Regions from separate parts of the Nocardioides dubius genome, predicted to be linked through region 1. Evidence: predicted binding sites of a transcription regulator. Region 1 holds the regulator's gene; the other holds the start of a gene.
What was found. Region 1 encodes LexA, which represses DNA repair genes until DNA is damaged. Its sites were predicted from a motif close to TCGAACANNTGTTCGA; they were not measured.
Positions count from the first base shown of each region.

Region 2: the regulator LexA is predicted to act here: its motif matches at 2,639-2,654, upstream of ABD151_RS05180 (SAV_6107 family HEPN domain-containing protein).

Region 1 is NZ_BAAALG010000007.1:78,761-93,903, reverse strand. Features, by position in the region: gene dapF (diaminopimelate epimerase) at 1-264, shown strand, start outside; gene ABD151_RS09185 (hypothetical protein) at 325-1,449, shown strand; gene ABD151_RS09180 (SDR family NAD(P)-dependent oxidoreductase) at 1,517-2,293, shown strand; gene hflX (GTPase HflX) at 2,487-3,992, shown strand; gene secD (protein translocase subunit SecD) at 4,098-6,416, shown strand; gene ABD151_RS09165 (ATP-dependent DNA helicase) at 6,447-8,429, shown strand; gene ABD151_RS09160 (AI-2E family transporter) at 8,494-9,765, shown strand; gene ABD151_RS09155 (zinc metalloprotease) at 9,829-11,337, opposite strand; gene lexA (transcriptional repressor LexA) at 11,400-12,125, opposite strand; gene ABD151_RS09145 (LysM peptidoglycan-binding domain-containing protein) at 12,250-12,591, opposite strand; gene ABD151_RS09140 (thrombospondin type 3 repeat-containing protein) at 12,804-13,943, opposite strand; gene ABD151_RS09135 (ABC transporter ATP-binding protein) at 14,111-15,143, opposite strand, start outside.
Region 2 is NZ_BAAALG010000003.1:186,854-201,996, reverse strand. Features, by position in the region: gene ABD151_RS05195 (transglutaminaseTgpA domain-containing protein) at 1-830, shown strand, start outside; gene ABD151_RS05190 (DUF3040 domain-containing protein) at 867-1,301, opposite strand; gene ABD151_RS05185 (class I SAM-dependent methyltransferase) at 1,404-2,135, opposite strand; gene ABD151_RS05180 (SAV_6107 family HEPN domain-containing protein) at 2,158-2,616, opposite strand; gene ABD151_RS05175 (YbaK/EbsC family protein) at 2,765-3,232, shown strand; gene ABD151_RS05170 (ArsC/Spx/MgsR family protein) at 3,232-3,600, shown strand; gene ABD151_RS05165 (DUF4126 domain-containing protein) at 3,602-4,201, shown strand; gene ABD151_RS05160 (class I SAM-dependent methyltransferase) at 4,233-4,715, opposite strand; gene ABD151_RS05155 (DUF222 domain-containing protein) at 4,943-5,938, shown strand; gene ABD151_RS05150 (HNH endonuclease signature motif containing protein) at 5,935-6,432, shown strand; gene ABD151_RS05145 (phytoene desaturase family protein) at 6,508-7,824, shown strand; gene metF (methylenetetrahydrofolate reductase [NAD(P)H]) at 7,859-8,746, opposite strand; gene ABD151_RS05135 (polyprenyl synthetase family protein) at 8,842-9,915, shown strand; gene ABD151_RS05130 (GtrA family protein) at 9,977-10,348, opposite strand; gene ABD151_RS05125 (glycosyltransferase family 2 protein) at 10,372-11,394, opposite strand; gene ABD151_RS05120 (hypothetical protein) at 11,412-12,923, opposite strand; gene ABD151_RS05115 (hypothetical protein) at 12,920-13,462, opposite strand; gene ABD151_RS05110 (barstar family protein) at 13,522-13,935, opposite strand; gene ABD151_RS05105 (guanyl-specific ribonuclease) at 13,932-14,465, opposite strand; gene ABD151_RS05100 (Rv2175c family DNA-binding protein) at 14,462-14,833, opposite strand; partial or broken gene ABD151_RS05095 (protein kinase domain-containing protein) at 14,988-15,143, shown strand, end outside.

The DNA.
Region 1 (15,143 bases):
TTCGTCGCGCGGCGCGGTCCCGGCCACGTCGCCTTCCGGGTGCACGAGCGCGGATCGGGGGAGACCCGTTCCTGCGGCACCGGCGCCTGCGCCGTCCTGGTCGCGGCCGCACTCGACGACGGCGTCGTCGCTCCGCCGGACGAACCGGTCCGCTACGAGGTGGACGTTCCGGGCGGTCGGCTGCAGCTGACCTGGCTGCCGGACGGCCACGTCCTGCTCGGCGGTCCGGCCGTGATCGTGGGGCGCGGCACCACCGATCTGTGAGGTTTGAACCGCCCTCCGGCGGGAGATGAACCCCTCGCGACATCGATCCCGAGGAGCCCCATGTCTGAGCAGCCGCCCACCGGCGAAGAACCGACCCGCATCGGCAACGGCCCGCAGCCGCCGGCCGGACCGCCCGCGGACCAGCCGGGCGGTTGGGCGCCGCCGGCCCAGCAGCCGCCCCAGCAGGCGCCGCAGCAGTGGGGCCCTCCGGCCGGTCAGCAGCCCCCTCAGCCGCCGTACGGGGACCCGAACGCGCAGCCCGGGCAGTACCCCGCCCAGCCCGGCCCCTACGGTCAGCCCCAGCAGCCCGGCCCCTACGGCCAGCCCCAGCAGTGGGGTCCCCCGCAGGGCAATCCCAACCCGTACGAGTACGCCCAGGGGGCGCCCGGGGGATACGGCCCGCCCGGCGGCGCCGGGGCTCCGGGCGGCAACTGGACGCCGATGGGTGGTGGCCCAGCGCCGCGCAAGTCCCGCACCGGACTGATCGTGGCCGGCGTCGTTGCGCTGGTCGTGCTGATCGCGGGCGGCACCACGGCTGCCGTCCTGCTGACCGGCGACGACGGCGACAACGAGGCCTCCGGCTCGAGCTCCCAGACGGCCGAGCCGACGGAGGGCGGCTCGGACCCGACCGAGGAGCCCACCGAGGAGCCGACCGAGGGCACCGACCCGACCGAGGGCACGACCACCGAGTCGGGCGCCGGCGAGCCGTTCACGCCGACCAACCTCTTCGAGGTCTCCGAGGTCTGCATGGGCAAGGCGATGACGGGCGCGAAGCCGTTCGACAAGGCCACGGCCCGGGTCGCCGGCTTCACCAACACCCCGATGGATCCGGAGTACGGCCGCAGCATGTCGATCGGCTACGACGAGACCTGGGAGGTCGAGTACAAGGAGTTCGCCGAGATCACCCTGGTCGCCTGTGTCGACGGCGTGCCCAGCACCCGGGTGCAGTCGCTGAACTGCGAGGCCGAGGTGGACGGCAAGAAGACCAAGTACACCTACGCGCCGTTCGACTACACCGTGGTCTTCCGCGAGGCCGCCACCGGCCAGATCGTCCACGAGGCCGGCGTCCTGCCGCCCGCCGGCGACGACTGCCCGATGTTCGCCTTCATCGTCGACGGCACCTACACGCCGTCGGCGGACTCCAGCGAGGTGACCAAGCGGGTCAAGGAGTTCCTGCTCACCTGAGCGCCGTCGAGCCTTGAGGGGTGATCCCTCGACGACGCTGCCCCGCAGCGCCTCTATGCTGCGGGGCATGGACATCTCTGGAGCAAGTGCAATCGTCACGGGCGGTGCCTCGGGCATCGGTGCCGCCGCTGCCCGTCAGCTCGCTGCGAAGGGCGCCCGCGTCGTCGTCGCCGACCTGAACGCCGAGAAGGGCGAGGCCCTGGCCGCCGAGATCGGCGGCGTCTTCGTCAAGGTCGACGTCACCTCGACCGAGCAGATTCAGGCGGCCGTCGAGAAGGCTGTCGAGCTCGCCCCGCTGCGGGCGCTGGTCAACTCGGCCGGCATCGGCTGGGCCCAGCGCACCATCGGTCGCGACGGCGAGTTCAGCTCGGCCCACAGCCTCGACGCGTACCGCAAGGTCATCGAGATCAACCTGATCGGCACCTTCGACGCGCTGCGCCTCGCGGCCACCGCGATGAGCCGCAACGAGCCGCTGGAGTCCGGCGAGCGCGGTGCCGTGGTGAACATGGCCTCGGTCGCCGCCTTCGACGGTCAGATCGGCCAGATCTCGTACTCCTCCTCCAAGGGTGGCGTCGTCGGCATGACCCTGCCGGCCGCACGTGACCTCGCCGCCGTCGGCGTCCGGGTCAACACCGTTGCTCCCGGCCTGATCGACACCCCGATCTACGGCGAGGGCCCTGACGCGGAGGCGTTCAAGGCGAAGCTGGGCGAGAGCGTGCTCTTCCCGCACCGCCTCGGCTCGCCCGACGAGCTGGCCTCGATGGTCGTCGAGCTGGTCACCAACTCGTACATGAACGCCGAGGTCGTCCGCGTCGACGGCGGCATCCGGATGCCTCCCAAGTGAGCTGAGCAGCCGTGAGGAACGGGGTGGGCCGAGTTGTCGGTCCGCCCCGTTCGTCGTTCCGCTGGCCTCTCCGCGGACGTCATGCGTTGCGAGGGCTCCGGCGCTCTCTCCGTACGACGTCCCACCGGCGGGCAGGGCTCGCGGGCAAAACCGGTTCGCCCTCCTCGCCGCGGCGACCTAGGCTGGTAGGCATATGACGAACCAATCTTCTGACTTCTCCCTCGCTGACGAGCTCGACGAGAGCGCCGAGTGGGAATCCGACGAGCTCGACGACGAGTTCGAGTCCGGCTATGCCGATGAGCTGGTCTCGGCGGACGGACCGGACCCCGAGGAGCTCACCGTCGGCGCCCAGGACCTCGCCGAGCGGCACCAGCTGCGCCGCGTCGCGGGGCTGCGCACCGAGCTCGAGGACATCACCGAGGTCGAGTACCGCCAGCTGCGCCTGGAGCGCGTCGTGCTGGTCGGCGTGTGGACCACCGGCACCACCCAGGACGCCGAGAACTCGATGGCCGAGCTCGCGCTGCTGGCCGAGACCGCCGGCTCCGAGGTGTTGGAGGCGATCTACCAGCGCCGCACCAAGCCGGATCCGGCCACCTACATCGGCCGCGGCAAGGTCGAGGGCGTGCGGGAGATCGTCCAGGCCACCGGCGCCGACACGGTGATCCTCGACGGCGACCTCGCGCCGTCCCAGCTGCGCAACCTGGAGGATCAGCTCAAGGTCAAGTGCGTCGACCGCACCGCGCTGATCCTCGACATCTTCGCCCAGCACGCGAAGTCGCGCGAGGGCCAGGCGCAGGTCGAGCTTGCCCAGCTGCAGTACATGAAGCAGCGGCTGCGTGGTTGGGGTGGCAACCTGTCACGCCAGGCCGGTGGTCGGGTCGCCGGCGGTGCCGGAATCGGTTCGCGTGGTCCTGGTGAGACCAAGATCGAGAACGACCGGCGCCGGATCAACACCAAGATCGCCAAGCTGCGCCGCGACCTCGCGGCGATGAAGGGCACCCGCGAGACCAAGCGCACCGAGCGACGCCGCAACGCCATCCCGTCGGTGGCGATCGCCGGCTACACGAACGCCGGCAAGTCGTCCCTGCTGAACCGGCTCACCGATGCCGGCGTGCTCGTCGAGGACGCCCTCTTCGCCACCCTGGACCCGACCACGCGACGCACCACCACCGCGGACGGCCGGGTCTACACGATGAGCGACACCGTCGGCTTCGTGCGCCACCTGCCGCACCAGCTGGTCGAGGCGTTCCGCTCCACCCTGGAGGAGGTGGCGGACGCCGATCTCATCCTGCATGTGGTCGATGGCTCCCACCCTGACCCCGAGGGCCAGATCTCGGCGGTCCGCGAGGTGTTCGCCGACATCGAGGCGCACCAGGTGCCCGAGCTGATCGTGATCAACAAGGCCGACGCCGCCGACCCGATGGTGCTGGCCCGGTTGAGGGCCCGCGAGCCGCACTCGGTGGTGGTCAGCGCCAAGACCGGTGAGGGGATCGCCGAGGCGCTGGCCCTGGTCGAGTCCGAGCTGCCGCGCCCCGCCGTGGAGTTCCATGCGCTGGTGCCGTACGCCCGCGGCGACCTCCTCGACAAGCTGCACCGCGGCGGGGAGATCACCTCGCTCGAGCACACCGGAGACGGCACCTTGGTCAAGGGCCGCGCCGACGAGGCTCTGGCCGGGGAGCTCGCCGCCTTCGCTGTCTGAGACGGGGTCCACCAGGTGGATCTCCGATGGCCGCATGGTGAATCGATTCGCTTCGAGTCACCCCAAATGCAACATCGCTTGGTCGCTTGGTAGATGATGCTTCTCATGTCACGTGGTGCTTTCGTACGCCTCCTCCTGGTCCTGGGCCTCCTCGGAGGCTGCCTGTGGATCTCGCTGGACAAGGAACCGACCCTGGGTATCGACCTCAGGGGCGGCAGCCAGCTGATGTACCAGGCGCAGGACCCCAACAACCCCGACGACAAGGTCAAGGGGTCGGAGGTGGACCGCACCATCGAGGTGCTGCGTGGCCGCATCGACTCGATCGGCGTCAGCGAGCCGACCATCGCGCGGGTCGGCGAGGACCGTGTCCTCGTCGAACTGCCCGACGTGCAGGACCCGACCCAGGCCAAGGCCGTCATCGGCAAGACCGCCCAGCTGACCATGCACCCGGTCGTCGGTGGGGTCACCGACCCGAGCGCGAAGCCGGCCAAGGGCAACAAGATCCTCGCCGACGAGCAGGGCAACCGCCTGGAGCTCGGCCCGACCGCAGTCAAGGGCAGCCAGATCAAGAGCGCGGACGCGGTGATGCCGCAGAACAGCGTCGGCTGGGAAGTCTCCATCAAGTTCGACGGTGACGGCGACGACGCCTACACCAAGATCACCGCTCAGGCAGCCTGTGCGCCCAACGGCGACCCCACCCGCCGGGTGGCGATCGTGCTCGACGACCAGATCATCTCCTCGCCCGAGGTCAACGCCGCGTGCAACGTCGGCATCTCCGGCGGCACCAACATCACCGGCAACTTCGACGAGCAGAGTGCCAAGGACCTCGCCATCCTGATCGAGGGCGGCGCGCTGCCGCTGGCGCTGGGCTCGTTGGACGAGGACGGCAAGTTCGTCGCCGGCGTCCCGATGTCGGACTCGGTGATCGGCCCCACCCTCGGTGACGCCGCGATCAAGGCCTCGGCCGAGGCCGCCATCATCGGTGTGATCCTCACCGGTCTCTTCATCATCTTCATCTACCGCCTGGTGGGTGCGCTCGCTGCGATCGCGCTGACCTCCTACGCGCTGCTCTCCTACGCGATGCTGGTCGGCATCGGGTCCACGCTGACCCTGCCGGGCCTCGCCGGATTCGTGCTCGCGATCGGTCTGGCGATCGACGCCAACGTGCTGGTCTTCGAGAGAGCCCGCGAGGAGTACGCCGAGAATCCGAAGGCCGGCCTGCGCCGCGCCCTGCAGATCGGCTTCAACAAGGCGTGGACTGCGATCATCGACTCCAACGTCACCACGTTGCTGGCCGCGCTGCTGCTCTTCCTGCTCGCCAGCGGCCCGGTCAAGGGCTTCGGTGTCACCCTCTCCATCGGTGTGATCGCCTCGATGATCTCCGCACTGGTGATCGCTCGGGTGCTCACCGAGATCGGTGTCGGCACCAAGGCGATCGCCCGCCGTCCGGCGATCAGCGGTCTGGCCAACGTCGGCCGCACCCGCACCTGGCTGATGCGCAAGAACCCGCAGCTGGTCGCCAGGAAGAAGATCTGGCTCGCCGTCGCGGGCGGCCTGGTCGTCGTGGCGCTGGCCGGCATCTTCGGCAAGGGCCTCAACCTCGGCCTCGAGTTCACCGGTGGTCGGACCTTGGTCTACAGCACCACCGAGTCGATCAGCGCCGACGACGCCCGCGACCTGGTCGCCGACCTCGGCATCTCCGAGGCGGTCGTCCAGGAGGTCAAGGGCAGCGACGGCTCGGAGCGGATCTCGGTGCGTGCCGGCCAGATCAGCGACGAGGAGGCCGCCCAGATCGAGGAGGCCCTCGACGAGAAGGTCGGCGTCGAGGAGCGGATCTCCGACGACCGGATCGAGGCGAGTCTCGGCCAGGAGCTCAAGGAGAAGGCGCTGCTGGCGTTCTTCATCGCGCTCGCCGCCCAGATGCTCTACCTGGCGATCCGCTTCCACTGGACCTTCGCACTCTCCGCCGTGCTCTCGATGGCGCACGACGTGCTGCTGGTGACCGGCATCTTCGCCTTCCTCGACAAGCCGATCGACGGCGTCTATCTGGCGGCGGCGCTGACCATCATCGGCATCTCGGTCAACGACACCGTGGTCGTCTTCGACCGCATCCGTGAACGTTGGCAGGGCACCAAGACCGGCACCTTCGACGAGGTCTCGAACACCGCGATCCTGGAGACCATGCCGCGAACGATCAACACCGGTCTGGGTGCGATGTTCATCCTGGCCGCGCTGGTCTTCATGTCCGGCGACTCGCTCACCGACTTCGCCCTGGCCATGCTGCTCGGCCTGATCATCGGTACCGCCTCGACGGTCTTCGTGGCCACGCCGCTGGCCAGCGTGCTGCAGAAGATCCAGCCCTTCTCGCGTGAGAAGAAGGAGAAGAAGGTCCGCGATCCCGAGGACTCCGGGGCCGTCGTCTGAGCCGACGTCGGACCCCACGGATAAGGTGCTCTGGTGCCTGACCCCGTGAACACCCCTAGCGCCACCGCCTCGCTCCTTGCCGAGGCGGTGGCTGCGCTTGGGGGCCAGGAGCGGCGCGGCCAGGTCGAGATGGCCCAGGCCGTCTCGGACGCCTTCGACGCCGAGCAGCACCTGCTGGTGCAGGCCGGCACCGGCACCGGAAAGTCGCTGGGCTACCTGGTGCCCTCCCTGCTCCACCCCGAGCGCGTGGTCATCGCGACCGCCACCCTGGCGCTGCAGCACCAGCTGGTCGAGCGCGACATCCCGCGCCTGATCAACGCCGTCAAGCACCACACCCAGCTCGACACCTCCTACGCCGTGCTGAAGGGCCGCTCCAACTACGCCTGCCTGCACCGCGTCCGCGAGGGCGCCCCCGACGACCAGGGCGCACTGATCGAGGTGCCCACCGGCTCGATGGGCGCCGAGGTGCTCAAGCTGCGCGAGTGGGTGGAGGAGGAGGCCGAGTCCGGCGGCACCGGCGAGCGCGACAACGCCCCGCGGCACACGGAGCGGGTCTGGCGCCAGGTCTCGGTGAGCGCCCGCGAGTGCCTGGGTCGCACCCGCTGCGCCTACGGCGAGGAGTGCTTCGCCGAGCAGGCGCGCGACAAGGCGGCCAAGTCCAAGCTGGTGGTCACCAACCACTCACTGCTCGCGATCGACGCCATCGAGGGCGTCCCGATGATCCCCGAGTACGACGCCGTGGTGATCGACGAGGCGCACGAGGTGACCGCGCGGATCACCCAGGCGGCCACCGACGAGATCAGCGTGGGCGACGTCGAGCGCGCCGCCCGGCGTGCCAACCGCCAGGTGGACGCGGCCGACGCGGACGCCCTCGACGACGCCGCCGGCATCCTGCACGAGGCCCTCGAGGCCACCACCGTGGGCCGCCTCGACGTCATGCCCGAGCAGCTGCACGACGCGCTGGTCCAGGTGCGCGACGCGGCGCGCCAGGTGCTGAGCGCGATCCCCAAGGAGAAGGACGGCGAGGTCGACGCCGCCCGCAACCAGGCGAAGGCGATGGTCCAGGACGTCTTCGACGTCGCCGAGCGGATGGCGGCCAATGCCGACGCCGATGTGCTCTGGCGCAACGACCGCGAGCCGAGCCGCGGTGGGCCGCAGCTGTGCGTGGCACCCCTGCAGGTGTGGAGCCAGATGCGCAACAAGCTGCTGAGCGAGAAGACGGTCGTCTTCGCCTCGGCCACCCTGATGCTCGGCGGCAACTTCGAGGCGGTCGCCAGCTCGGTGGGCCTGATCGGCGCCGAGCGTGCCGAGGACACCTCGGTGGCCCGCACCGGTGACCGCCTGCCGTGGCGCGGCATCGACGTCGGCTCGCCGTTCGACTACGCCAAGCAGGGCATCCTCTACGTCGCCAAGCACCTGCCCACGCCGGGGCGGGACGGCCTCGGCAAGGCGCAGCTCGACGAGATCGTGGAGCTGGTCGACGCTGCCGACGGCCGGGCGCTCGGCCTCTTCTCCAGCCGGCGAGCGGCCGACGCCGCTGCCGAGGCGGTGCGCGAGCGGCTGCCGCACCTGACCACCCTGGCCCAGGGCGACGCCCAGCTGCCCGAGCTGACCAAGCAGTTCATCGACGACCCGCACACGGTGCTCTTCGGCACGCTCAGCCTCTGGCAGGGTCTCGACGTCCCTGGCGACACCTGCCAGCTGGTGATGATCGACCGGATCCCGTTCCCGCGCCCGGACGACCCGCTGATGTCGGCGCGCCAGCGCGCTGCCGACCAGGCCGGCGGCAACGGCTTCATGCAGGTCTCGGCCACCCACGCCGCCCTGTTGATGGCCCAAGGCGCCGGCCGGTTGATCCGGACCACCAGTGACAAGGGCGTCGTCGCCGTTCTGGACCCGCGTCTCGCGACAGCGCGCTACGGCAGCTTCCTGCGCTCCAGCCTGCCGCCGATGTGGCCCACCGACGACCCGGCGCTGATCCGCGCGGCGCTCAAGCGCCTCGCCGCAGGCTGAGCCGATCGCGGGTCCCAGGCGCGGGAGGCGCGGCCGCCCTGGGGCGGGCTGACACAATGCCGGTGTGAACGAGGATCAGTTGGCCTCAGCAGCGGCCGGACCAGGCTCCGCTGCGGAGAGCCCCGGGGAACAGCGTCGCGCACGACAGCGCGCACGCCAGGAGCATCGACAGCGCACGCAGGCGCGTGAGGACACGATCGGGCGGGGCACCGCCTGGCTGGCGCGCTGGAGCCTGCGCCTGGTCGCGATCGTCCTCGGCCTGATCGTGATGGGCCTGTTGATCCGCTACACCTGGAGCATCGTGCTCCCGGTCGCGTTGGCGATGATCTTCACGACGGTGCTGCAGCCGCCGGCCTACTTCCTGGAGCGCAAGCTCAGGCTGCCGCCCGGGCTCGCCGCGGCCACCGTGCTGCTCGGCTCGTTCTTCGCGATCGGCATGCTGGTCTATCTGATGGCGCCCTCGGTGGCCGACCAGTCGACCGACCTCGCCGACGACGCGGTCGAAGGCATCAACCGGCTCAGCGACTGGCTGGCGACCTCCGACCTCGGGGTGTCGGCCAACCAGCTCGACGAGATGCTGAACTCCGCCGAGGAGAAGATCAAGGACAGCGCGGGCACGATCGCCTCCGGTGTCCTGGTCGGCGTCAACATGGCGACGAACATCGTGATCAACATCGTGCTGGCGCTGGTGCTGACCTTCCTCTTCGTGAAGGACGGCCGCCGCTTCCTGCCGTGGGTCAAGGAGAACGCCGGGCCGACCGCCGGCCCGCACCTGTACGAGGTGGGCAACCGGATCTGGAGCACCCTGGGTGGGTTCATCCGCACCCAGGCCCTGGTCTCGGGCATCGACGCCGTCTTCATCTACATCGGTCTGATCGCGGTCGGCGTCCCGCTGGCCTTCCCGCTCGCCGTGATCACGTTCTTCGCCGGCTTCATCCCGATCGTCGGTGCGGTCAGCGCCGGCGCGCTGGCGGTGTTGATCGCCCTGGTCTCGGTCGGCCCGCTCAAGGCGCTGATCGTGCTCGGCGTGATCCTCGCAGTCCAGCAGCTGGAGGGCAACGTCCTCTCGCCGCTGCTGCAGTCGCGCTCGATGAACCTGCACGCCGCCGTGGTGCTGCTCTCGGTGACCCTGGGCAGCTCGCTGTTCGGCATCATCGGGGCGTTCCTTGCGGTGCCGGTGGCCGCGATCATCGCGGTGATCATGCGCTACCTCAACGAGCAGGTGGCGCTGAACTCCACCGACCCGGACCCCGAGGAGGAGGAGCTCGAGGACGGCGACGAGCTGGTCAACCCGCCGGACGAGGTTCCGAGGCAGCAGCGCTACGTCGAGGAGTGAGTCCCGGACGGCGTGTGGAGCGTGCGCCCGGCTGCGCGGTCCGCACGGCGTGGCGCCGATGGCTCAGCGCTTGACGCACCGCCCGGTCACCCGGAGCGTGTACCGCCCGAGGCTGCCGTAGTCGCTGTACCCGGTGGTGGCGGGGGCGCCGGCTCCGACGCCGTCCACGCTCAGGTACCAGGTGCCCTTGCCCCGGGTGCCGCTGATCGAGGCGCTGAGCCCGGAGGCGGTGCCGCTGGTCGGAGACGGCGGGTTGCTCGTCACCCGGGCGCTCCGCCCGGCCTTGCGCAGCGTCAGTGCCGCGTCCAGGTTGGGACCGGAGGCCGCAGGCTTGAGGGTGGCGCGCACCGGCGCCCGGCAGGTGGTGACCAGCTTGAAGACGTCACGGTCGGTGCGGGTGCCGATCACCCCGCCGGTGGTCCGTGCGCGCCTGACCCGATCGGCGCCGCGCGGGCCGGCAGGATGATCGTCGCGGATCGCCGGGGCGCCGTGCTGGGCGATCACCGCGACGTCGTCCTGGACCCGACTCGGGTTGGCATACTCACTGGCGCTCCACTGCGTCAGGTGGCGCAGGGACGAGCCCATGATCGGTGCCCAGATCCCGTGACCGGCGTAGTACTCCTCGGCGCCGATGCCGAGCAGGCCACCGGCGGTGCCCTGGTGCTCCAGGCCCAGGGTGTGCCCCGCCTCGTGGGAGAGCACGTCGGCCAGCAGCCGCGGTGAGTCGTCGACCTCGTTGGTGAAGGCCCACAGCACCCGCGCGTGGTTGGCGTCGGTGCGCGGGAAGACGCCGAGCAGAGCGACGCCGGCACAGCCCGGTCCGCCGCAGGTGGCGTTGCGCGCCTCGTCACTGCTGGTGACGACGGCGTGCACCCCGTAGCGCTGGTCCGACGTGCTGGTCCGGCTCAGGTCGCTGGCCCGGGGGACGACCGTGGTGACGTTGATGTTGAAGGGCGCGTAGTCCTCGGCGACCCGCTCCCATACCTGGCGGACCGCCCGCTGCTCACCGGCGCTGAAGCTCGGCGAGCCGTCGGTGTCGTAGCCGGCATAGGTGCCGCAAGCCAGCCCTGAGTCGTTCCACTCGGTGTCGCAGACCCGCTCGCCGTCGAAGTCCAGGTAGAGCGTGCGCGGCGAGGAGGGACGCGAGCTCAGGGCGATCGGGGTGCGGGCCGCGATGCGGCCGGCCGCGGGTGGTGTCGAGGTGCTGGTCCCGGTGCGGGTGGCTGCGGCTTGGCGTTCGGCGGCGTGCTCCGCCTCGCGCTCGGCGGCGCGTGCCGTGGCGCTGCTGTGCTCGAAGTCGGCGTAGGCGATCCGGCCGTTGGCGAGCACCCGGGTCGTGGGGTCGCTGGTGAGCAGGCGGCGGATGTCTTCGACGTCGCGCCGCACCAGCTCTGCCGCGGCCTGTAGCCGCTCGGCGCTCACCCGTTGCCCGGCTGCCGTCTCCAGCGCTTCGGGCTTGGCGCCGGTGGCGGGCGCGTCGAGGGCGAGCGCGGCGAGCAGCGTGAGTGCGAGCGCTGCAGTGGCGCAGACCGCGCCGGTGCGTCGTGAGAGCTGGCTGGGGGAGGACACCATGCAGGATCAACGACACAGGCTCCACGGAGTTCCGTGGAGCCTGTGCGGTGAGCAGACGGGGATCAGAGCCGGCGCAGGACCGCCGTGACGATGCCGAGGATGCTGGCGTGGGTGCCGTCGATCGGGTCGTAGGCGGCGTTGTGCGGCATCAGCCAGACCTCGCCATTGCCCTTCTTCAGTGTCTTGACGGTGGCCTCGCCGTCGATCAGTGCAGCCACGATCTCGCCGTTGTTCGCGGTCGGTTGCTGGCGGATCACGACGTAGTCGCCATCGCAGATCGCGGCGTCGATCATCGAGTCGCCGGAGACCTCCAGCAGGAAGAGGGTTCCGTCGCCGACCAAGGTCTTGGGCAGCGGGAAGATCTCCTCGACGCGCTCCTCGGCAAGGATCGGCCCACCGGCGGCGATCCGTCCGACGACGGGGACGTAGGTGGCGGCCGGGGCGGCGTCGCCGATCCCGGTCTCGTCGATGACGCTCTCCTCCGCGGAGCCGAGCGCGGAGGCAGCAGCAGCGGCGCCGGGCTCGAAGACCTGCAGAGCGCGCGGGCGCTTGGGGTCGCGCTTGATGAAGCCCTTGTTCTCGAGGACCTTGAGCTGGTGGGCGACCGATGAGGAGCTGGTGAGGCCCACGGTCTCGCCGATCTCACGCATGCTCGGCGGGTAGCCGCGGCTGTCGATGGAGGCGCGGATGGTCTCCAGGATGCGCTGCTGGCGCGGCGTTAGGCCGGTCGCGTCGGGCGGGCCGTCGGGCAACTCGGTGACCTTGCGGGCGTCGTGGCGTGGAGTCATCGGTGATTGGTTGCCTTCCGCTTGGTCGTCCGTGCCCGAGTGCCTGGCACTGGCTTACTACTGTGCCCTAGGTGAGGGGCGCTCTCAAACAAATGTTCGATTCGGCGTGTCGCCCCGAGGGCCGTCAGGAAGCGGGGATGTGCAGCACCTGGCCGGCCATCAGCACCGACGAGTCGAGGGCGTTGAGCTTCTTGATGGTGGTCACCATCTCGCGGACCTCGCCGTCGTCGGCGATCTGGGCGGCGATGCCCCACAGCGTCTGGCCGTGGTCGACGCGGATCATCTCGGTGCGGGTGGGATCGCCGCCGGCGCTGTCGGTGGCCACCGAGCTCGTGCCGAGCATCAGGGCCGTTGCCATCACGATCAGGCAGGCGGCGACGAAGACCACGATCCGTCCGCGCCGGGTGAGGCGCAGAGTGGGACGGGGAGCGGTGACGCGCGGTGCGGTGAAGGTGATGGTGCTCATGGGAGACCTCCGGGGGGAAGTAGGTCGGTTGTCGTGTCAGACCGACTCTCTCGCCCACCTCCGACACAAAGATCTCGCAGAGCTGGTCGATCAGTTGTTCGATCGAACACAGGTACGAATTTAGAGCATGTGTTCGAACGGTGCAAGCATCTGGGAGAACAAATGTTCGAACGCCCCCGGAGGATCCCCGGGGGCGTTCGACAGGTGGCGGATCAGCGCACGTTGAACGTGCGCGACCAGCGCTCACCGCACTCGAGCTTGGCGGCACCCTTCGGCGTGTAGACCGGCGGCAGGTGAACGGTGAGCCGGCCGGTCGCGCCGCGCGGGGCGACGAAGCTGCCGTTCTTCTTGGTGGTCACCTTGGCCACCTTCTTGCGTCCCTTGTAGATCGCCACCGGGACCTTGGCCTGGCAGCTGGACCTGGCGCTGCTGGCCGCGACCTTGCCGACGAACGCCTTGCGACTCTTGCTGTAGGAGACCTTCAGCGTGCGCTTGACCTCCGGGCAGCCGGAGAACGTCCCGGCCTTCACGGTCGGGCACTTGTCGCCGGCGCCCAGGCCGTCGCCGTCACGGTCGGCGTCGCAGGCGTCGCCGATGCCGTCCTTGTCCTGGTCGGCCTGGTTGGCGTTCGCGCGGTACTCGCAGTTGTCCTGTCCGTTCGGCACGCCGTCGCCGTCGAGGTCGGGGTCGCAGGCGTCGCCGAGGGCGTCCTTGTCGACGTTGGACTGGCTGGTGTTGGCGACGGTCGGACAGTTGTCCTTCTTGTCGGCGACGCCGTCCTTGTCGTAGTCGCAGTCGTAGGTCACCTTCGCCGACCAGGAGTGCATCTCGCCGGTCTCGCTGCGGCCGAACTGGCGCGGGGTGGCCAGGGTCCAGACGCCGTCGGCCGACTTGCCCTCGAAGCGCGACAGGCCCTGCTTGGGCACATAGCTGCCGGGGCCCGAGCGGGCGTTGATCCCGGTGCTGGCGGCGTCGTCGAAGGTGATCCCGAGCAGGGGGGCGTTGGTCTCCGACCAGTCGCCCAGCCAGTCGTTCTTGAGTACCGCCGTCGAGCCCTCGTGGGAGAGCTTGATCTCGAACGCCCGCGACTCGCCGTTCTGGGCGGTCATCGAGACCGTGACCAACGTCTTGAGCACCTTGGGGGAGACGGCCCCGGTGGTGAGTGAGGCGGTGAACGAGCTGTCGGCGCCGATCGCTCCGGTCGAGCCGGTCAGGGTCGCGGTGCAGGTCACCGGCGTCACCGCGGCCGCGGCGGGCGCGCTGGTGGTGGCGGTGCTGAACGCGGTCGTGCCCAGTGCGGCGACCGTCAGCGCCAGTCCGGAACGGAATGCGGCGCCAAGGCGCGAAGTCATGTGGGTCCCCTCCCCAGAGTGCTTCGGGCCACCTCCCCCGGAGGCCCTTCGGCCCTCAGGGTAGTCACGATGGGCGGTGTGGGGAGGACCTTTGGCAAATGAGCCGGGACCCCGTCAGTTCAATGTGACCTCAGCGCTCGAAATCGAGGCTGATCCCAGCGCTGAGGTCACATTGAGCTGCTGGAGCGCCAGGCACTCCACAGCTCGGCGTAGTGACCCTGGCGGGCGATCAGCTCCTCGTGGGTGCCCGCCTCGACGATCTCGCCGCCCTGCATCACCAGCACCCGGTCGGCGGTGGCCGACTGGGTGAGCCGGTGCGCCACCACCAGGGCGCCGCGGCCCTCGGTGATCGCGAGCGAGGCGAGCTCGAGGTCGCGGGCACCTGCGGAGCCGGCCTCGGCGGTCGCCTCGTCGAGGACCACGAACCACGGGTCGGCCAGCCAGACCCGGGCGAGTGCGAGCTGCTGGGCCTGTGCGGGGGTGAGGGGGTGGGCGCCGTCGCCGACGGCGGTGTCCAACCCGTCCGGTAGGGCCGCGACCCAGCCGGTCGCGCGGACCCGGGCCAGGGCCTCGGTGAGCCGGACGTCGTCGGCGCCCGGGTCGCCCAGGGTGAGCGCGTCGCGGACCGTGCCGGAGAAGACGTGGACGTCCTGGCTGACCAGGGCCACCCGGGAGCGCAGGGCGGGTCCGCGCAGGTCCTGGTAGCTCTCGCCGGCCAGGGTGACCTCGCCGCTGCTCGGGGTGAGCACGCCGCCGGCGATCGCGCCCAGGGTGGACTTGCCGGCGCCGGTCGCGCCGACCACCGCGATCCGCTCGCCCGGGGCGATCTCCAGGCTCACCGGTGCCAGCGCGGTGCGGTCGGCGACGTAGCGGTGGGCGACGTCGTCGAGGCGCAGCGGTCCGGGCGCGGGCGGTGCCGCCGTCGTCGCCGTGGTGCCCGGAAGCTGGGTGACCCCGACCAGCCGCGACAGGGAGGCGCCCGTCGACTGCAGCTCGTCGAAGAGGTAGAGCAGCGCGCCGATCGGGTTGAAGAGCCGGTGGAAGAAGAGCGCGGCGGTCGTCACCGCGCCCACCGTGACGGCGTCCTCGCGGACCAGCCAGAAGCCGACGCCGAGCACCGCCAGCAGCCCGATCAGCTCCGAGCGGTTGCTGCGCGCCCCGAACCGGGTCAGCATCGCGAAGACGCCCACCGAGATCGAC
Region 2 (15,143 bases), on a different contig from region 1:
ACCGCTGGGAGTTCACCAGCCACGACCTGCACGCCTGGCCCGAGCTCTACTTCGAGGGCGCCGGCTGGGTCGCCTTCGAGCCCACCCCGGCGAGCCGGGCGAACTCGGTCCCGGAGTACACGCAGGTCGAGGTGGCACCGCCGGTCAACACGCCGAGCGCCGATCCCACCCAGAGTGAGACCGCCGAGCCCACCGGCCCCACCCAGGCACCGTCCGCCGCTCCGCGCGACCCCGCGCCGACCGACACCGCCGCGCCCACCCAGGACGAGGGCGGCTTCGCCTGGTGGCTGATCTGGCCGGTCCTGCTGGTGGTGGCCATCCTCGGCTCCCTGGCTCCGCGGACGCTGCGACGTCGGCGCCGAGAGCGTCGCTGGGCCCGTGCCCCGCAGGGCTCGGAGGCCGAGTTCGCGTGGGCGGAGCTGCGCGACACCGTGGTCGACGTCGGGCGGAGCTGGCCGGAGGGAACCTCGCCCCGGGTCACCGGCGCCCACCTGCGCTCCTGGCTCGGCGCCCCGGGCAACACCTCCGTGCGCCCCGGCACCGGACCGCAGGTGGCACCCGAGGCCGCCGAGGCCCTGAGCGAGATCGTCGCCATCGTGGAGCGCTCGCGCTACGCCGCGCGGCCCGAGTCCGTCGAGGTGGCCGGTCTGCGGGCCCTGACCGAGCAGGTCGCCGAGTCCCTGGCCGCCGGGGTGACGCCGCGCGACCGGCGCCGCGCCACCTGGCTGCCCCGCTCCTTGTGGCGGCGCCCCACGGCGCTCGCACCTACCAGCGACCAGATGCCGTCGCACGAGGAGAGCGGAACGCAGAGCGACCATCTGCTCACCTGAGCAGATGGTCGCGGGAGGGTTGCGTTTCGGGGAGGCTCAGAGACCCTGGTCGCGACGCCGGCGCCAGCGCTCTTCCATCCGCTCCATGAAGGAGTGGTCGGAGTTGTGCGCGCTGCGCTTGCGGCCCCGCGAGGAGCGACCGCCGTCGAGGATGCTGAAGCCCTCGTGGCGGGTGCTGCGCGGGTGCTGAGCAGGCGGGGCGCTCTGGCCGCGCAACGCGGTGAGGCCGACCATCGCCGAGCCGAGCATGACCATGAAGCCGACCACGCCGACCACGATGGTCTCGGTGATCGCGCCGGTCATCAGGACGGCGATGCCGACCACGAAGATGACACCGGCAAGCACCGCACGACGACGCGCGGCGTGACGCAGCGAGGTGCCGCGCAGCGTGGAGGCGAACTTGGGGTCCTCTTCGGAGAGGGCGCGCTCCATCTGCTCGAGCAGTCTCAACTCCTCTTCAGAGAGTGGCACTGGTTCCTCCCGGTGAACTGCCCCGCTGCCGACCCGCGGGCTTCATCAACGTCAAGTCTAGGCAGGCCGGTGCAAAGGTGGTAGCCGCACCAGCAGAAATTCTCACAGCTTGTGTGCGAGCAGGTGCACCTGCGAGGCGAGCGGCAGGTACTCGGGCCGGCCCGCGACCGCCGCCTCGAGGTCCGCGAGAGCGGCAGCCGAGCCCGGCTCCAGATCGATCAGCGACCCCGGCACGAGGTCGGCGAAGACACGCAGACCGTGCACGGCCTCGACCGCGAACCCGGCTTCGCCGAGCAGCGCCGCGGCCTCCTCGGCGGTGTAGCGGTAGCGCACGCCGCGACCGCCGGCCTCCGGTGCGCCCACCTCGTCGAGGAGCCCGGCGGCCTGGGCGAAGTGCCCGGCCATCGCTCGCGCGATCACCGCCGCATGGCGCTGCGCGAGCACCAGGCTCACCAGGCCACCCGGCTTGAGCGCGGTCGCGATCTGCGCGAGGCCGCGGGCCGGCTCGCCGACGACGTCGAGGACGCCATGGCACAGGACCAGGTCGACGCTGCCGGCTTCGACCATGGAGCCGAGGCTGAACACGTCCCCCTGCTGACCGATCACCCGCTCCGAGACCTGGGCCTCGCGGGCCCGGCGATCGAGTGCCGCCAAGGCATCCGGGCTGGGGTCGATCACCCGGACCGTCGCACCCTGCTCGGCAATCGGCACCGCGAGCCCGCCTGTGCCGCCGCCGATGTCCAACACCTTCGCGTCGGCGGGGAGCACCGTCTGGAGACGATCCCAGAGTTGGCTGTGGCGGACGGAACTGCGGCGTTCGCTGCTGGCGACCATGGAGCCAGCCTACGCGCGCGGATCAGGCACTGCGTTCGGCACGCCAGAGCCGCTCCGCCTCGATCTGCACATGCGGGACCAGGCCCAGGGCCTCCTCGACGACACCGAGGAACTGATTGGCCGAGCGCACCAGCGCGTCGGCCTCGTCCTGCGTGACCGCTCGGGTGGAGCCGGCCTCCGCGGCCGCCCGCTTGGCCGCCCCCGAGGCGAAGAAGCTGCTCCACTCCGCGAGCTCGGGAGCCGCCTCGGTGAGCAGTACCCAGGCATTGCGCTGGCGCCGCTTGCCGCCCGCCGACGGCATCGAACGGGCCGCGATCAGGGCAGCAGCTGCGCGCAGCGCGGCCACGTGGGCGAAGGCGTAGCGTCCGGCGGCGTCGGTGGCACTCATCGCCTCATGCAGGGACTCGGCCGAGCGCTGCAAGTAGGAGTGCGTCGTCGCCGGAAGCAGGTAGGGCGTGGCCGCCACCGTGGATACCGCCATGTCGCACTCCTTCGCTCACGGTTCGAACACCTGTTCGAACACTTCTCACGTTACCGGCCACCCCCGACAGGCTCAAGGGCCGACACCCGGAAACTTCCGACAACCTCTCAGCACCCTCCGACACAACTCCGCGCCTACGATGCGTCCCATGACTGACGAGCATCCGTCCGTGGCCCGATTCCGTGCTGCGCTGCACTCAGCCGGGGGCACCGGCGAGATCCGGCTGCTGCCCGACTCCGTGCACACCGCGGCGCTGGCCGCTGCCGCGCTCGGCTGCCCGGTGGGAGCGATCGCCAACAGCCTGCTGTTCGCGGTCGAGGAGACGCCGGCGCTGGTGCTCACCAGCGGCGCGCACCGGGTGGACACCGAGAAGGTGGCCGAGCACACCGGTCCCCTGCGTCGGGCGAACCCCGACTTCGTGCGGGCCCACACCGGACAGGTGATCGGTGGGGTCTCGCCGCTGGCGCACCCGGCACCGATCCCGACCTGGATCGACGTCGACCTGCGCGGCTACGACGTGATCTGGGCGGCAGCCGGGCACCCGGCCGCCGTCTTCTCGACGACCTATGACGAGCTGGTGGCGATGACCGGCGCAGCCGAGATCGAGGTGGCGTGATGGAGATCTGGATCAACCCGGCGTGCTCTAAGTGCCGCACCGCCGTCGCCACCTTGGACGAGGCTGGCACCACGTACACCCAGCGGCGCTACCTCGACGAGCCGCCCACGGTCGCCGAGCTCGAGGAGCTGTTGGGCCGGCTCGGCCTGGAGCCGTGGGACGTCGCTCGCACCGGTGACGCCGCAGCGAAGGAGGCGGGCCTGCGGGCCCTGGCGAAGGACGCCGCGAGCCGCGGCGCCTGGATCGAGACGCTGGTCGCCCATCCGAGGCTGATCCAGCGGCCGATCATCACCCTGGACGACGGCACCGCCGTGATCGCCCGCGACCCCGAGACGCTGGCCCGCGTCGTCGAGCAGGCCGGCGGCTGAGGTGGAGTCGCTCGCGCTGGTCTTCTCCAGCGGCTGGGCCAGTGGCGTCAACGCCTACCTGGTGGTACTGGTGCTCGGCATCGCGGACCGGATCGGCGGCTACGACCAGATCCCGAACGTGCTCGGGAACCCCGCGGTCCTGGCGATCGCCGGGGCGCTCTACGCGATGGAGTTCGTGGCCGACAAGATCCCAGCCATCGACTCCACCTGGGATGCCATCTCGACGGCGATCCGGCCCACCACCGGGGCGATCATCGGCGTGCTGATCGCCGGCGATGCCGACTCCCTCAACGGCGCCGTGGCCGCTGTGGTCGGCGGCGGAAGCGCGCTCGCCTCGCACGCGGTGAAGATGGGCAGTCGCCTGGCCATCAACTCCTCCCCGGAGCCGGTCAGCAACGTGCTGGCCAGCACCGCCGAGGACATCGTGGTGCTCGGCGTGGTCTGGTTCGCCATCGAGCATCCGGTGCTGGCGGCCGGCATCGCCGCCACCCTGTTGGTCGTCGGCCTCGGGTTCCTGTGGTTCGCGATCCGGTTGATCAGGCGCGGTTGGGCCCGCCGCAAGGCGCGCCGCGCGGGGGCTGGCGCCCCGCCGGGCCCCTGACAGTCGCCCCTCTTCGACAGCGGGCTCGGAGTCAGGAGCGGAAGATCGCGGTCAGGTCCCCTTGCCTCCGGATCCCGGGATCCTGCCGCGCCGAGGCACGCTGGACAGTCAGCCCGCAGGAGCGCAGCAGCTCCCCCAACGCGTCGGCCGACCAGTAGTAGGCGGTTGCCACCGCGTGGTCGAACGGCTCGCGGGCAGGTCCCTCGAAGTAGCCGATCAGCAAGGATCCTGTCGGCCTCAGCACTCGGGTGAACTCGCCGAGGATGGACGCCACGGCCTCGGGGTCGGCATGGATGAGCGAGAACCAGGCAAGGACGCCGCCCACTGAGTCATCGCCGAACGGAAGCTGTTCCAGGTCACCCGCCACAAGGCGAAGTGACGGAAAGCCGCGCCTCGCGGCGCTGAGGAATCGGCACGAGGCGTCGAGCCCGATGACGTCGTTGCCGCTCTCGGCCGCGATGAGGTCACCCCAGTGCCCCGGACCGCAGCCGACGTCGAGGACGGGGCCCGCCACGCTCCTCCCCCAAGCGCTGATCGTGGCTCGGTCCCTAGGTGACATCTGATCAACCGAGCCGAACCTCTCGCGATACTCGTCGGCCCGCTCGCCGTAGGCGGCCGCGACCTCAACTCTGCGCACGACGCCAACCTACTGATCCACGAACCGCGCTGTGTCGGAGGTCACTCGTAGCGTCTGTCGTGTGCTCGGGAACTCGCTCCGGGCCGGCCTACTCGGAGGCATCCATGCCACGCATCACTCCCCCATCCGACCCGCCCGACGAGTTCGACGCGGCCGACGCGCTGGCGCTGAGCCAGCAGGCGATCTGCCAAGCCACGTTGGCGATCGAGGCCGCGCTCGACTTGTGTAGCGATGCTGAGCCGATCTACCTGACGACGGCGAAGAAGCAAGCTGTACTGCTGAAGATGCCCGCCCTACAAGCGCGGCTGACCGAGTTGAACTACCGGCTCCTGGCTTGTGCCTTCGATGTGGCCGATGCCCACGGCGCAAGGAACATCGGCGACTACCTCGCCCACGCCACCCACCAAGCCCACGGCACCATGGCCCGCGAGCTACGCACCGCTCGCGAACTCGACAGCAGGTGGATGCACCTGCACGCCGCACTGCGCGAAGGCCGCGTCAACCTCGCTCAATCGGTCGAGATCACCCGCTCCTTGAACGCGCTACCTGACGACCTGGACGCCACGGTGCTTCGTGACGCTGAACGGACGCTTGTCGAGCACGCTGAGGAGTTCGGGCCCAACGACCTCCGCCGGATGGGCAAACGCATCATCGACGTCGTGGCGCCGGATATCGCTGAAGCGGTGGAAGGGAAGCGTCTGGCCGACGAGGAGCGCTCAGCCCGCGAACGCCAGCAACTGACGTTGAAGCCGCAGGGCGACGGCACCACCCGGATCAGCGGCCTGCTGACCGAGGGCTGCGCCAACCGGCTCGCCACAGCGTTGAACGCGATCACCAACCCACGCAGGGACCACCTCACCCCCGCACCTTGCGATGCGCACCCGACGAGGCAGGTGGGTACGCCGAGTCGTGCGGTGACCTCGAATGTCCCGGCCGCGATGCGCACCACGGCGAGTTCGACGATCCAGCCAGCGACGACGCGACCGAAACCAGCGATTCCAACAGCGGCAGCGGCAGCGGCAGCGGCAGCGGCAGCGGCAGCGGCCAACCCCACCCCATCCGGAAGCTCTCCACCCCCCAACGCAACGCCCGCGCATTGAACACACTCCTGGAGACCCTCGACCCGAAGCGGTTGCCGTTGCACGGCGGAGACGCCACCACCGTCGTGGTCACGATCAGCCTCGACGCGCTGCGCAACGAGATCGGCACCGCCACCCTGACCACCCAACGCGACGGGTGGCATGACCGGATCTCCGCCGGCGAAGCAAGACGCCTCGCCTGCAACGCCGGCATCATCCCCGCCGTACTGGGCGGCCAGAGCCAACCCCTCGATCTCGGTAGAACAAAGCGCTTCTACAGCGCACCCCAACACAGGGCACTCGCCCTCATCCATCCCTACTGCCTCGCCGAGAACTGCCGAATACCCGCCACCTGGTGCGAAGCACACCACAACAACCCCTGGCACCTCGGCGGAAGAACCGACCTCGCCGACGGCAGCCTCCTCTGCAGCAAGCACCACCACTACATCCACGACCCCACCTACACCGTCGAATACCTCCCCCACGGAGGCATCCGCTTCACCCGCCGCAGGTGAGCACACGAGGTGTGAGCCCACGGGTTCAGCTATCCCCCACCCGCACCACCCCTGTCGGCCTCTAGGGTTCTGCCCATGGCACGAGTGGTGGTGATCGGTGGCGGCTTCGCGGGCATGGCCAGCGCGGCACGTCTGGCGAAGCGAGGACACGACGTCACCTTGGTGGAGCGGCTGCCCGAGCTCGGAGGCGCGGTCCAGCAGATCGAGTCCGAGGGCTTCGCCTGGGAGACCGGCCCGACCACGACGCTGCTCCCTGCCGTCATCCGGGACCTGTTCCGCAAGTCCGGGCGTCCCTTGGAGCGCGAGCTCGACCTCGTCTCGGAGCCGCTGATCCGCGAGCACCGGTTCACCGACGGCAGCTCGGTCAGCCTGCCCGGCGGCTCCCGTGGCGTCCAGATCGACGCCGTCGACGCCCTCGGAGCCGGCCTCGGCGACCAGTGGGCCACCTACGTCGCGAGCTTCGCCGACGAATGGGACCTGCTGCGCCGCACCTACTTCGAGCGGCCCTGGCGTCCCGACGTCACCGACAAGGCCGTGCACAACCTGCTCTTCACCCGCACCTCACTGGCCAAGCGCACCAAGAAGGCGTTCAAGGACGACCGGCTCCGCGCCCTTGCTCAGCACAACGCCGTCTTCGAGGGCCACGACCCGCGCGACGTGCCCGGGTGGGTCGGGATGCTCAGCTACCTCGAGCAGAACTTCGGGACCTGGACCGTGCCCGGCGGGATGAGCCAGCTCAGCGGTGCCCTCGTCTCCCGGCTCGCCACCCGGAAGGTGGAGGTGCAGACCGGTGTCGCGGTGCGCGATCTCGTCCTGCGCGAGGGACGAGCGGTCGCCGTCACCACCGATGCCGGAGAGATCGACGCCGACCATGTCGTCTGCGCGATCGATCCGCGAGCGATCCCCGCCCTCGCCGAGCACGTCAAGCGCACCTTGCCCGCCCTTCCCCCGGTCGCCTGCCACCTCGGCCTCACCGGCGACGACCTGCCCGAGCTCCCGCACGAGGTCGTGCTGCACGGCGATCCGATGCTGGTGGTGCGCACCAACGGCCGCGCGCCCGACGGCGCCCAGGCCTGGACCGTCCTCGGCCGCGGCCTGCTCGCCGAGGACATCGTGCTCGCCCTGGCGCGCCGCGGGATCAACGTCCGGCCCCATGTCGAGGTCCGGGTCGACCGCTCCCCGCGTGCCCAGGTCGAGCACTGGCAGAGCTCTCCGATGGGCGTGCTCTGGCAAGGGCGCGGGACCCTCAGGAACAAGATCAGCACCCGCACGCCAGTGCCCGGCGTCTACGCCGCAGGAGCCCACGCGGTCCCCGGAGCGGGGCTCCCCTGGGTCGGGCTCTCCGCAGCGCTGGTCGCCCAGGAGATCGACGAGGCCGAGACGGAGGCCTGAGCCCCGCTGCCCCGGCCTCGGTCGCGACGTCCGGCTACGCGGTGATCTGCAGTGCCGCGAAGATCTCCAGCGTCGCCTTGGAGCGGTTCAGCGTGTAGAAGTGCAGGCCAGGTGCTCCCCCGGCGAGGAGCTCGTCACAGAGCTCGGCCGCGATCTTGATGCCCTCGGCACGCACCGCCGCCGGGTCGCCGTCGAAGGCCGAGATCCGGTCGACGATCTCCTGCGGGACGCTGGTGCCGATCAGCTCGCCCTGGCGACGGATCGCGCTGAGGTTCAGGATCGGCATGATGCCCGGCAGGATCGGGATGTCGACCCCGCGCGCCCGGACCCGCTCAACCAGCGCGAAGTAGTCGGCAGCGTGGAAGAACATCTGGGTGACGGCGAACTGCGCGCCCGCCTTCGCCTTCGCCACCAGCACGTCGGCGTCGGCGTCCAGCGACTCCGCGGAGGGGTGACCCTCCGGGAACGCCGCCACGCCGACCTCCAGGTCGGCATGGTCGCGGGCCAGCTCGACGAGCTGCACCGCGTGGTTGAACCCACCCTCGGTCGCCGTCCACTCGGCCCGCGGCCCCTCGGCGGCATCGCCGCGCAGCGCCAGCACGTTGTGCACCCCGGCGTCGCGGTAGGTGTCCAGGATCGTGCGCAGCTCCTGCTCGGTGTGGCCCACGCAGGTGAGGTGGGCCATCGGGACCAGGCTGGTCTCCCGCGCGATCCGCTCCGTGATCGCCACCGTGGTGTCGCGGGTCGAGCCGCCGGCGCCGTAGGTCACCGAGACGAAGGTCGGCCGGTACGGCTCCAGCTCGCGGATCGCCTTCCAGAGCTGCTCCTCGCCGGCCTCGTCCTTGGGCGGGAAGAACTCGAAGGAGAAGGAGCGCTCACCCTGGCGGATGAGCTCGCCGATGCGGCGGGGCTGTGCAGTCATGGCCCGAGTGTAGGTGGTCGAGGCCGTGGCCCGGGCCTCGTTCCACTGGGTGTCCCGCCGACCCGCGCCCGAACCGGGCTGGCTACGCTCACCCTGTGACCGCGCCAGCCTTTGACGACGCCACGTTCCGTGCCGACCTGCAGGTCGTGATCGACGAGTTCATCGACGCCCAGGCCGAGCGCCTGGCTCCACTCGGGGACGACGCCGCCGCCCTGATCGCGGAGGCCCGGACCGCCCTGCGCGGGGGCAAGCGACTGCGTGCGGCCTTCTGCTGGTGGGGCTACGCGGCGATCACCGAGCCGAGCGACGGCGACCGCGCGGCCCTGCTGCGTGCCTGCGCCGCCTTCGAGTTCCTGCAGGCAAGCGCGCTGGTCCACGACGACCTGATGGACGCCTCGGACACCCGCCGCGGACGCCCGGCCACCCACCGCGCCTTCGAGGCCAGCCACCAGCAGCGCGGCTGGACCGGCGACCCGGTCCAGTACGGCGCCGCCGCGGCGATCCTGCTCGGCGACCTGCTGCTCACCTGGGCCGACGAGTTGCTGCGGCGCTGCGGCCTCGGCTGGGAGCGGGTCGGTCCCGCGCTCGACCTCTTCGACCTGTGCCGCAGCGAGGTCGTCGCCGGCCAGTTCCTCGACGTCTCCGTGCAGGCCCGTGCCCGTGCGGACGTCGCGACCGCGATGACGGTGCTGCGCTACAAGTCGGCGAAGTACTCGGTGGAGCGCCCGCTGCACATCGGCGCGGCCCTGGCCGGTGCCGGTGCCCCGCAGCTCGCCGCGCTGAGCGGCTACGGCCTTCCGCTCGGGGAGGCATTCCAGCTCCGCGACGACCAGCTCGGCGTCTTCGGTGACCCCGGGGTGACCGGCAAGCCCGCCGGTGACGACCTGGTCGAGGGCAAGCGCACCGTGCTGGTGGCCAAGACGCTGGACGCGCTGACGGGCGAGGACGCCGATCTGCTGGACCGCTCGCTCGGGCGCGATCTCAGCCCTGCCGAGGTGGAGCGGCTGCGTGGGCTGATCCGGGCCAGCGGCGCGGAGCAGCAGGTGGAGGAGCTGATCGAGAGCCTCACCCAGGACGCCGTCACCGCGCTGCAGAGTCCGGCGCTGCGGTCCGAGGCCGCTCCCGGTCTCCGGGCGATGGCCGAGGCCGCCACCCGCCGCGTCGTCTGACCTAGAAGCGCAAGCTCGGCGAAAACAAGCGCAAGCTCGGCGGGAACAAGCGCGGGCTCGGCTAGTGGGTGCGGTGCTGCTGCACGGGCCACACCACGAAGCGGTAGGCGGCGAAGTTCGCCACGAAGCTGACTCCGATCGCGAGCAGCTTGACCAGGGCCACGCTGTCGATCACCTCGAGCAGCAGGTGGATCACCACCGGCTGCAGCACCCACATCGTGGTGCCGGTGGTGGCCAGGAAGAGCAACGCCTTGCGCCAGGTCGCCTGCTGGTCGCGGAAGGTGAAGCGGCCGTTGACCAGGAAGCTGAACGTCATCCCCGCGCTGGTCGACAGGAAGTTCGCGGCCACGATGCCCAGCCACGGCTGGAGCAGCAGGAACAGCCCCATGTCCAGGCCGGTGTTGACGACCCCGACCGCGGCGAACCGCACCACGGTGCGGTCCAGCAGGCGGCGGATCAGCGCTCGCTCCCGCTCTGCTCGGCCGTGCGACGGACGGCGCGACCCGGGCCACGCTCGCCACGGGCGGCCAACGCGACCGAGTACAGCGGCCGGTCCTGGACCTCGACGTAGACCCGGCCCAGGTAGCTGCCGATCACGCCCATCATGATCAGCTGCAGGCCGCTGAGCAGGAACATGCCCACGCCGAGGAACGCCCAACCGGGCACGGCGCTGTCCGGGTCGAAGACGCGGACCCCGAAGACGTAGAAGGCCAGCAGCACGGAGATAGCGGAGATCGCGAAGCCGAGCCGCGAGATCATCTTCAACGGGGTGGTGGAGAAGCCGACGATGCCGTTGGCGGCGAAGGTCAGCATCTTGCGCAGCGGGTAGCCGGTGGAGCCGGCGTGGCGCGAGTCCCGGTCGAAGAGCAGCGCCTCCTGGCGGAAGCCGACGTGAGCCACGATCCCGCGCAGGAAGCGGGCGTGCTCGCGGTAGCGGCCGACCTCGGCCACCACGGCCCGGTCCATCAGGCGGAAGTCGCCGGTGTTGCGCGGGATCTCGATCGAGGCGAGCTTGTCCAGCACCCAGTAGAACGCCCAGGCGGTGGACTTCTTGAAGACGCTGTCCTGGCGGCTGCGACGCTGCGCGAAGACGACGTCGACGCCGTCCTCCCACATGGTCAGCATCTCCAGGCTGACCCGCGGCGGGTCCTGCAGGTCGGTGTCCATCACGATCACCGCGTCGGCGTCCGAGGCCATGTCGAGTCCCGCGGTCACCGCCAGCTGGTGGCCGAAGTTGCGCGACAGGCTCACCACGGTGACCCGCGGGTCCGCCTCGCGCAGCCCGAGCAGGCCGGAGAGCGAGTCGTCCTTGCTGCCGTCGTCGACGTAGATGTACTCGAAGTCGAGGTCGGGACGCTGGTCGGTGGCCTCGGTCAGCGCCTGGTGGAAGACCGCGATGTTCTCGGCCTCCTCGTAGACCGGGAGCACATAGGTGACCTTGCGGCGCTCGTCGTCGGCCCGCTGCGGCTCGGTCCCCATGGATGCGTCCTTCCTCGTCACAGCACGGCCAGGATCGTCAGTCCGGCCACGGTCAGCACCAGGCCGGCGGCCAGTGCCCATTGCGCGCGATCCAACCAGGTGGCCAGGACCGCGTCGCTGCGATGATTCTCGCCTGCCGGTCTCAACGCCTCGCGGTGGCCCCGCTTGCGCGCCAGCAGCTCGCCCCCGAGCAGCACTGTGGCCATCGCCATCATCGGGGCCGCCGTCGTCCAGTAGCGGGCCCCCGCCACGTGCAGGAACGGTTGCAACATCAGCGAGCCGAGCCCGAGGGTCAGCAGCAGGCTGAGGAAGCGGTTGTCGAAGGAGGTGCGGAAGATGCCGAGCATCATCAGCAGCGCGCCGGCCAGCATCGGGAAGAAGAGCAGGTTGGTGGAGATCGCGATCAGCCAGTACGCGAGGTTCTCCCCGGAGTTCGGCGGCTGCAGGTGGATCGCGAAGCCGGCCGGCTTGAAGAGGTAGGAGCCGAAGTTGGTGAGCACCTGGCGCGAGTAGCTCTGCGGCGTCACGTTCGCCCGCGCGAACTCCGACATCTGCTCCTGGACCTCGACCTCGCCGAGCCCGGTCGCCCGGCCGACCTCACGCGAGTAGCGCACCGGCGCGAACCACAGCGTGCTGCCGGCGTCACAGGGGCCGAAGCAGACCTGGCTGCGGTCGCCGAAGGTGTTGGCGGTGCCGTTGGCCACCGAGGTGGTGGTCAGCACCCGGCTGCCGAGGGTCTCGCTGGCTGCGATCGACCACGGCACCAGCAGGCCGACGAAGGCGACGCCGGCCACCACCATCGCGCCGAAGCTGCGCAGCCGCACCTTGCCGCGCAGGAAGCCGAGGATCACCAGGCCGACCACCAGACAGAGCCCGACGGCGAGCACCGAGGCGCTGGAGCGGAAGTAGACCACTGTGATCGCCAGCAGGCCGAGCTTCAGGCCGTCACGCCAGGTGATCCCGACGCCCTCACGGATGCTGCGCAGCGCCCCGACCAACAGGGCCAGGAAGATCACCGCGAGCAGGCCCGCGGTCAGGTCGCCCCAGGCGGCGAACGAGAAGAGCAGCCACATCGGGACCAGGCCCGGGAAGATCAGCAGCACCACGGCGTAGCGGTCGCCCAGGTGGCGCCGCACCACGCTGACGGCGAGCAGCAGGATCAACGTGGAGCAGACCCCGAGGTAGCCGCGGATCATCGCGATCGAGGCGTCGGGGTCGACGATGAAGAGCGGTGTCAGCAGCAGCATCATGCCCGGCATGAACCAGCCGCTGCTGATCACGTTGCGCTGCAGCTCGGCGACGTCGACACCGCCGCCCGCGACCAGATCGCGCACCGCGTTCGAGAACGCCCGGCCGCCGTTGACGTAGGAGGTCTCGTCGCCGATCAGCTTGGCGTCCATCACCTGCGGGTACAGGACGAACTTCAGCACGACGTGCGCGATCACCAGCACCAGCAGGAAGATCTCGATCCGGGGCAACCGTGCCCGGAGCTCGACCAGCTTGTCGAGCGCGCGATGGACGGTGCTCACACCAGGTCCTTTCCGAAGCGCTTGGTGACCGACGGCCAGCCGCACTCCTCGGCATCGGACTGACGCGCGATCGCCGGCAGGTCGAAGACCACCCAGCCCTGGACGACGGTCTCCGGCGAGACGTCGAGCGGCGTCAGTCGCCAGCTCACCTCGCCCACGTCGGCGCGGGTGACGGTGGCGGAGCGCTCCTCGTCGCTGATCACCGTGAAGCCGGCGTCGGTGAAGGCGGCGAGCACGTCCTTGCTGGCCTGCTCGAGGTCGACCAGGTTCCACTGGATCCGCAGCTCGCGGCGGATGCCGTCCTCACGCTCGCGATCGCCGTCGCGGCGCACCTGGAAGGAGAAGTCGAAGTCGACCCCGTCCGGCAGCGGATAGCAGCCGGTGTCGAGGGCCGCGGCCGGCAGCGGCGGCCGGTAGTTCCCGGTCGGCTCGGCACGGCCGAAGGAGTTGCTGAACGCGACGATGAGCACCGCGGCGAGGAGCGCCACGATCACCGCTCCACGGCGGATCAGACGAGGCTGCGACGACGGGGTGGGCACGGTGGAGCATGGTAGCCGAGCGCCCGAGCCCGACGGCATCCCGCGGCCGCTGCGGCGCGTCAGATCAGGTACGGCACCGGGGGCTGCTCGGGGCCCTCGCCGCACAGGAGGACCAGCAGCCGGCCCCGGCGCGCGGCAGCCTGGTGCTCGCCGAGGATCTCCAGCACGGTGGCGAAGACCCTCGGCTCACCCTCGGCCAGCAGCGCCCAGTCCTGCCAGAGCAGCACCCGGTCACCGTCGAGGTCGGCCAGGCAGTCGGCCAGGGCGTCGAGGTTGGCGCCGTAGTGCTCGCCGAAGTCGAGGCTCTCCCCCAGCCCGGCCAGCACGTCGGCCTTGGTGGCGGCGCCGGCGAGCCGGCCGACCTGCCAGGACGGCGCACCGAGCGCCGCCGCCAGGTCGTCGAGGTCCGGCGCCGGGTAGCGGTAGGTGAGGGCCGGCAAGGCACCGGCCAGCACCGCAGCCAGCCCGTTCACCGGACGATCCGCTCGAAGGACTCGTAGTGGTCCTCGGTCCAGTAGTACTCGTCGCCGTCACCGGCGACGATCCGGCGCGCACCCCGGTGACTGAGCCCGGGGGTCGGCACCGTGTACTCGGCGTAGTAGCCCCGGGCACGCTGTGGCAGCAGCCCCTCGAAGTTGCCGAAGGTGACGCCGTCGCGCTCGTAGGGGAACGGCCCGCCGTCGTCGATCAGCCGCAAGGTCTCCTCGGCCTCGGCGGGGAGGTCCGCCACGTCGACCCAGGCCAGGCCGGACTCCGGGTCGGTGCCCAGGCGCTGCTCGTCGGCCTCCGCCGAGGGCGCGGGCACCTCACTCGCTGGCGCGTCGCCGGAGTCGAGCTGCTCGTAGCTGCCGAGGTAGGTCGTGGACGCGTCGCCCGGTGTGCGCGACTCATCGTCCGAGCCGTCCGGCCCGGTCTGGAGCCACCAGCCGAGGACCGCGATCAGGACGACCAGCGCCCCGCCGAGCAGCCTCATCCAGCGGGGCCCGGACCGGGCAGGGCTCACAGGGCGATCGCCTGCGCCCGGCGCTTCACCTCGGAGCCACGGTTCTCCCGCAGCGCGTCGATCGGGCGTCCGGGCAGCTGCTGGTCGGTGAAGATCCAGGCGATGCACTCGCGGTCGTCCCAGCCGCCGTCGTGGAAGACGGTGAGCAGGCCGGGGATCCCCTTGACGATCAGGCCGTCCTGGACGAACAGGGCGGGGATCTTCTGGCCGGCGCCCGGAACGGGGACGGCGGCAGCGAGCTGGTGCTCGCGGATCATCGTGCGGACCTGGTTCACGCTGACGCCGAGCGCCTTCGCCGTCTCGGCCCAGTCGAACCACTCCTCGACGAGGACGGCGAGGTCAGGGGTGTTGTCGGCAGCGTCATTCATGGGGTCAACTCTGACACTCGCCGAGCGCGCGCGGAAACCGGCCGCCACGCCGAGGGGTGTCACGGAGCCTGCTGAGTGGGTCCGCTTTCGTAGGATTGCCCCGGCGGTGCGCTACCCCTTCCCCTTTCCGCCGCGCAGTGTGAGGACGACAGCCGTGAATTCTGGACCGGAGCGGGACACCGACGACCCGTTGATCGGGCGGTTGTTGGACGGCAGGTACCGGATCGGCGACCGGATCGCGCGCGGCGGGATGGCCGGCGTCTACGAGGCCGTCGACGTGCGCCTGGACCGCACCGTCGCGGTCAAGGTG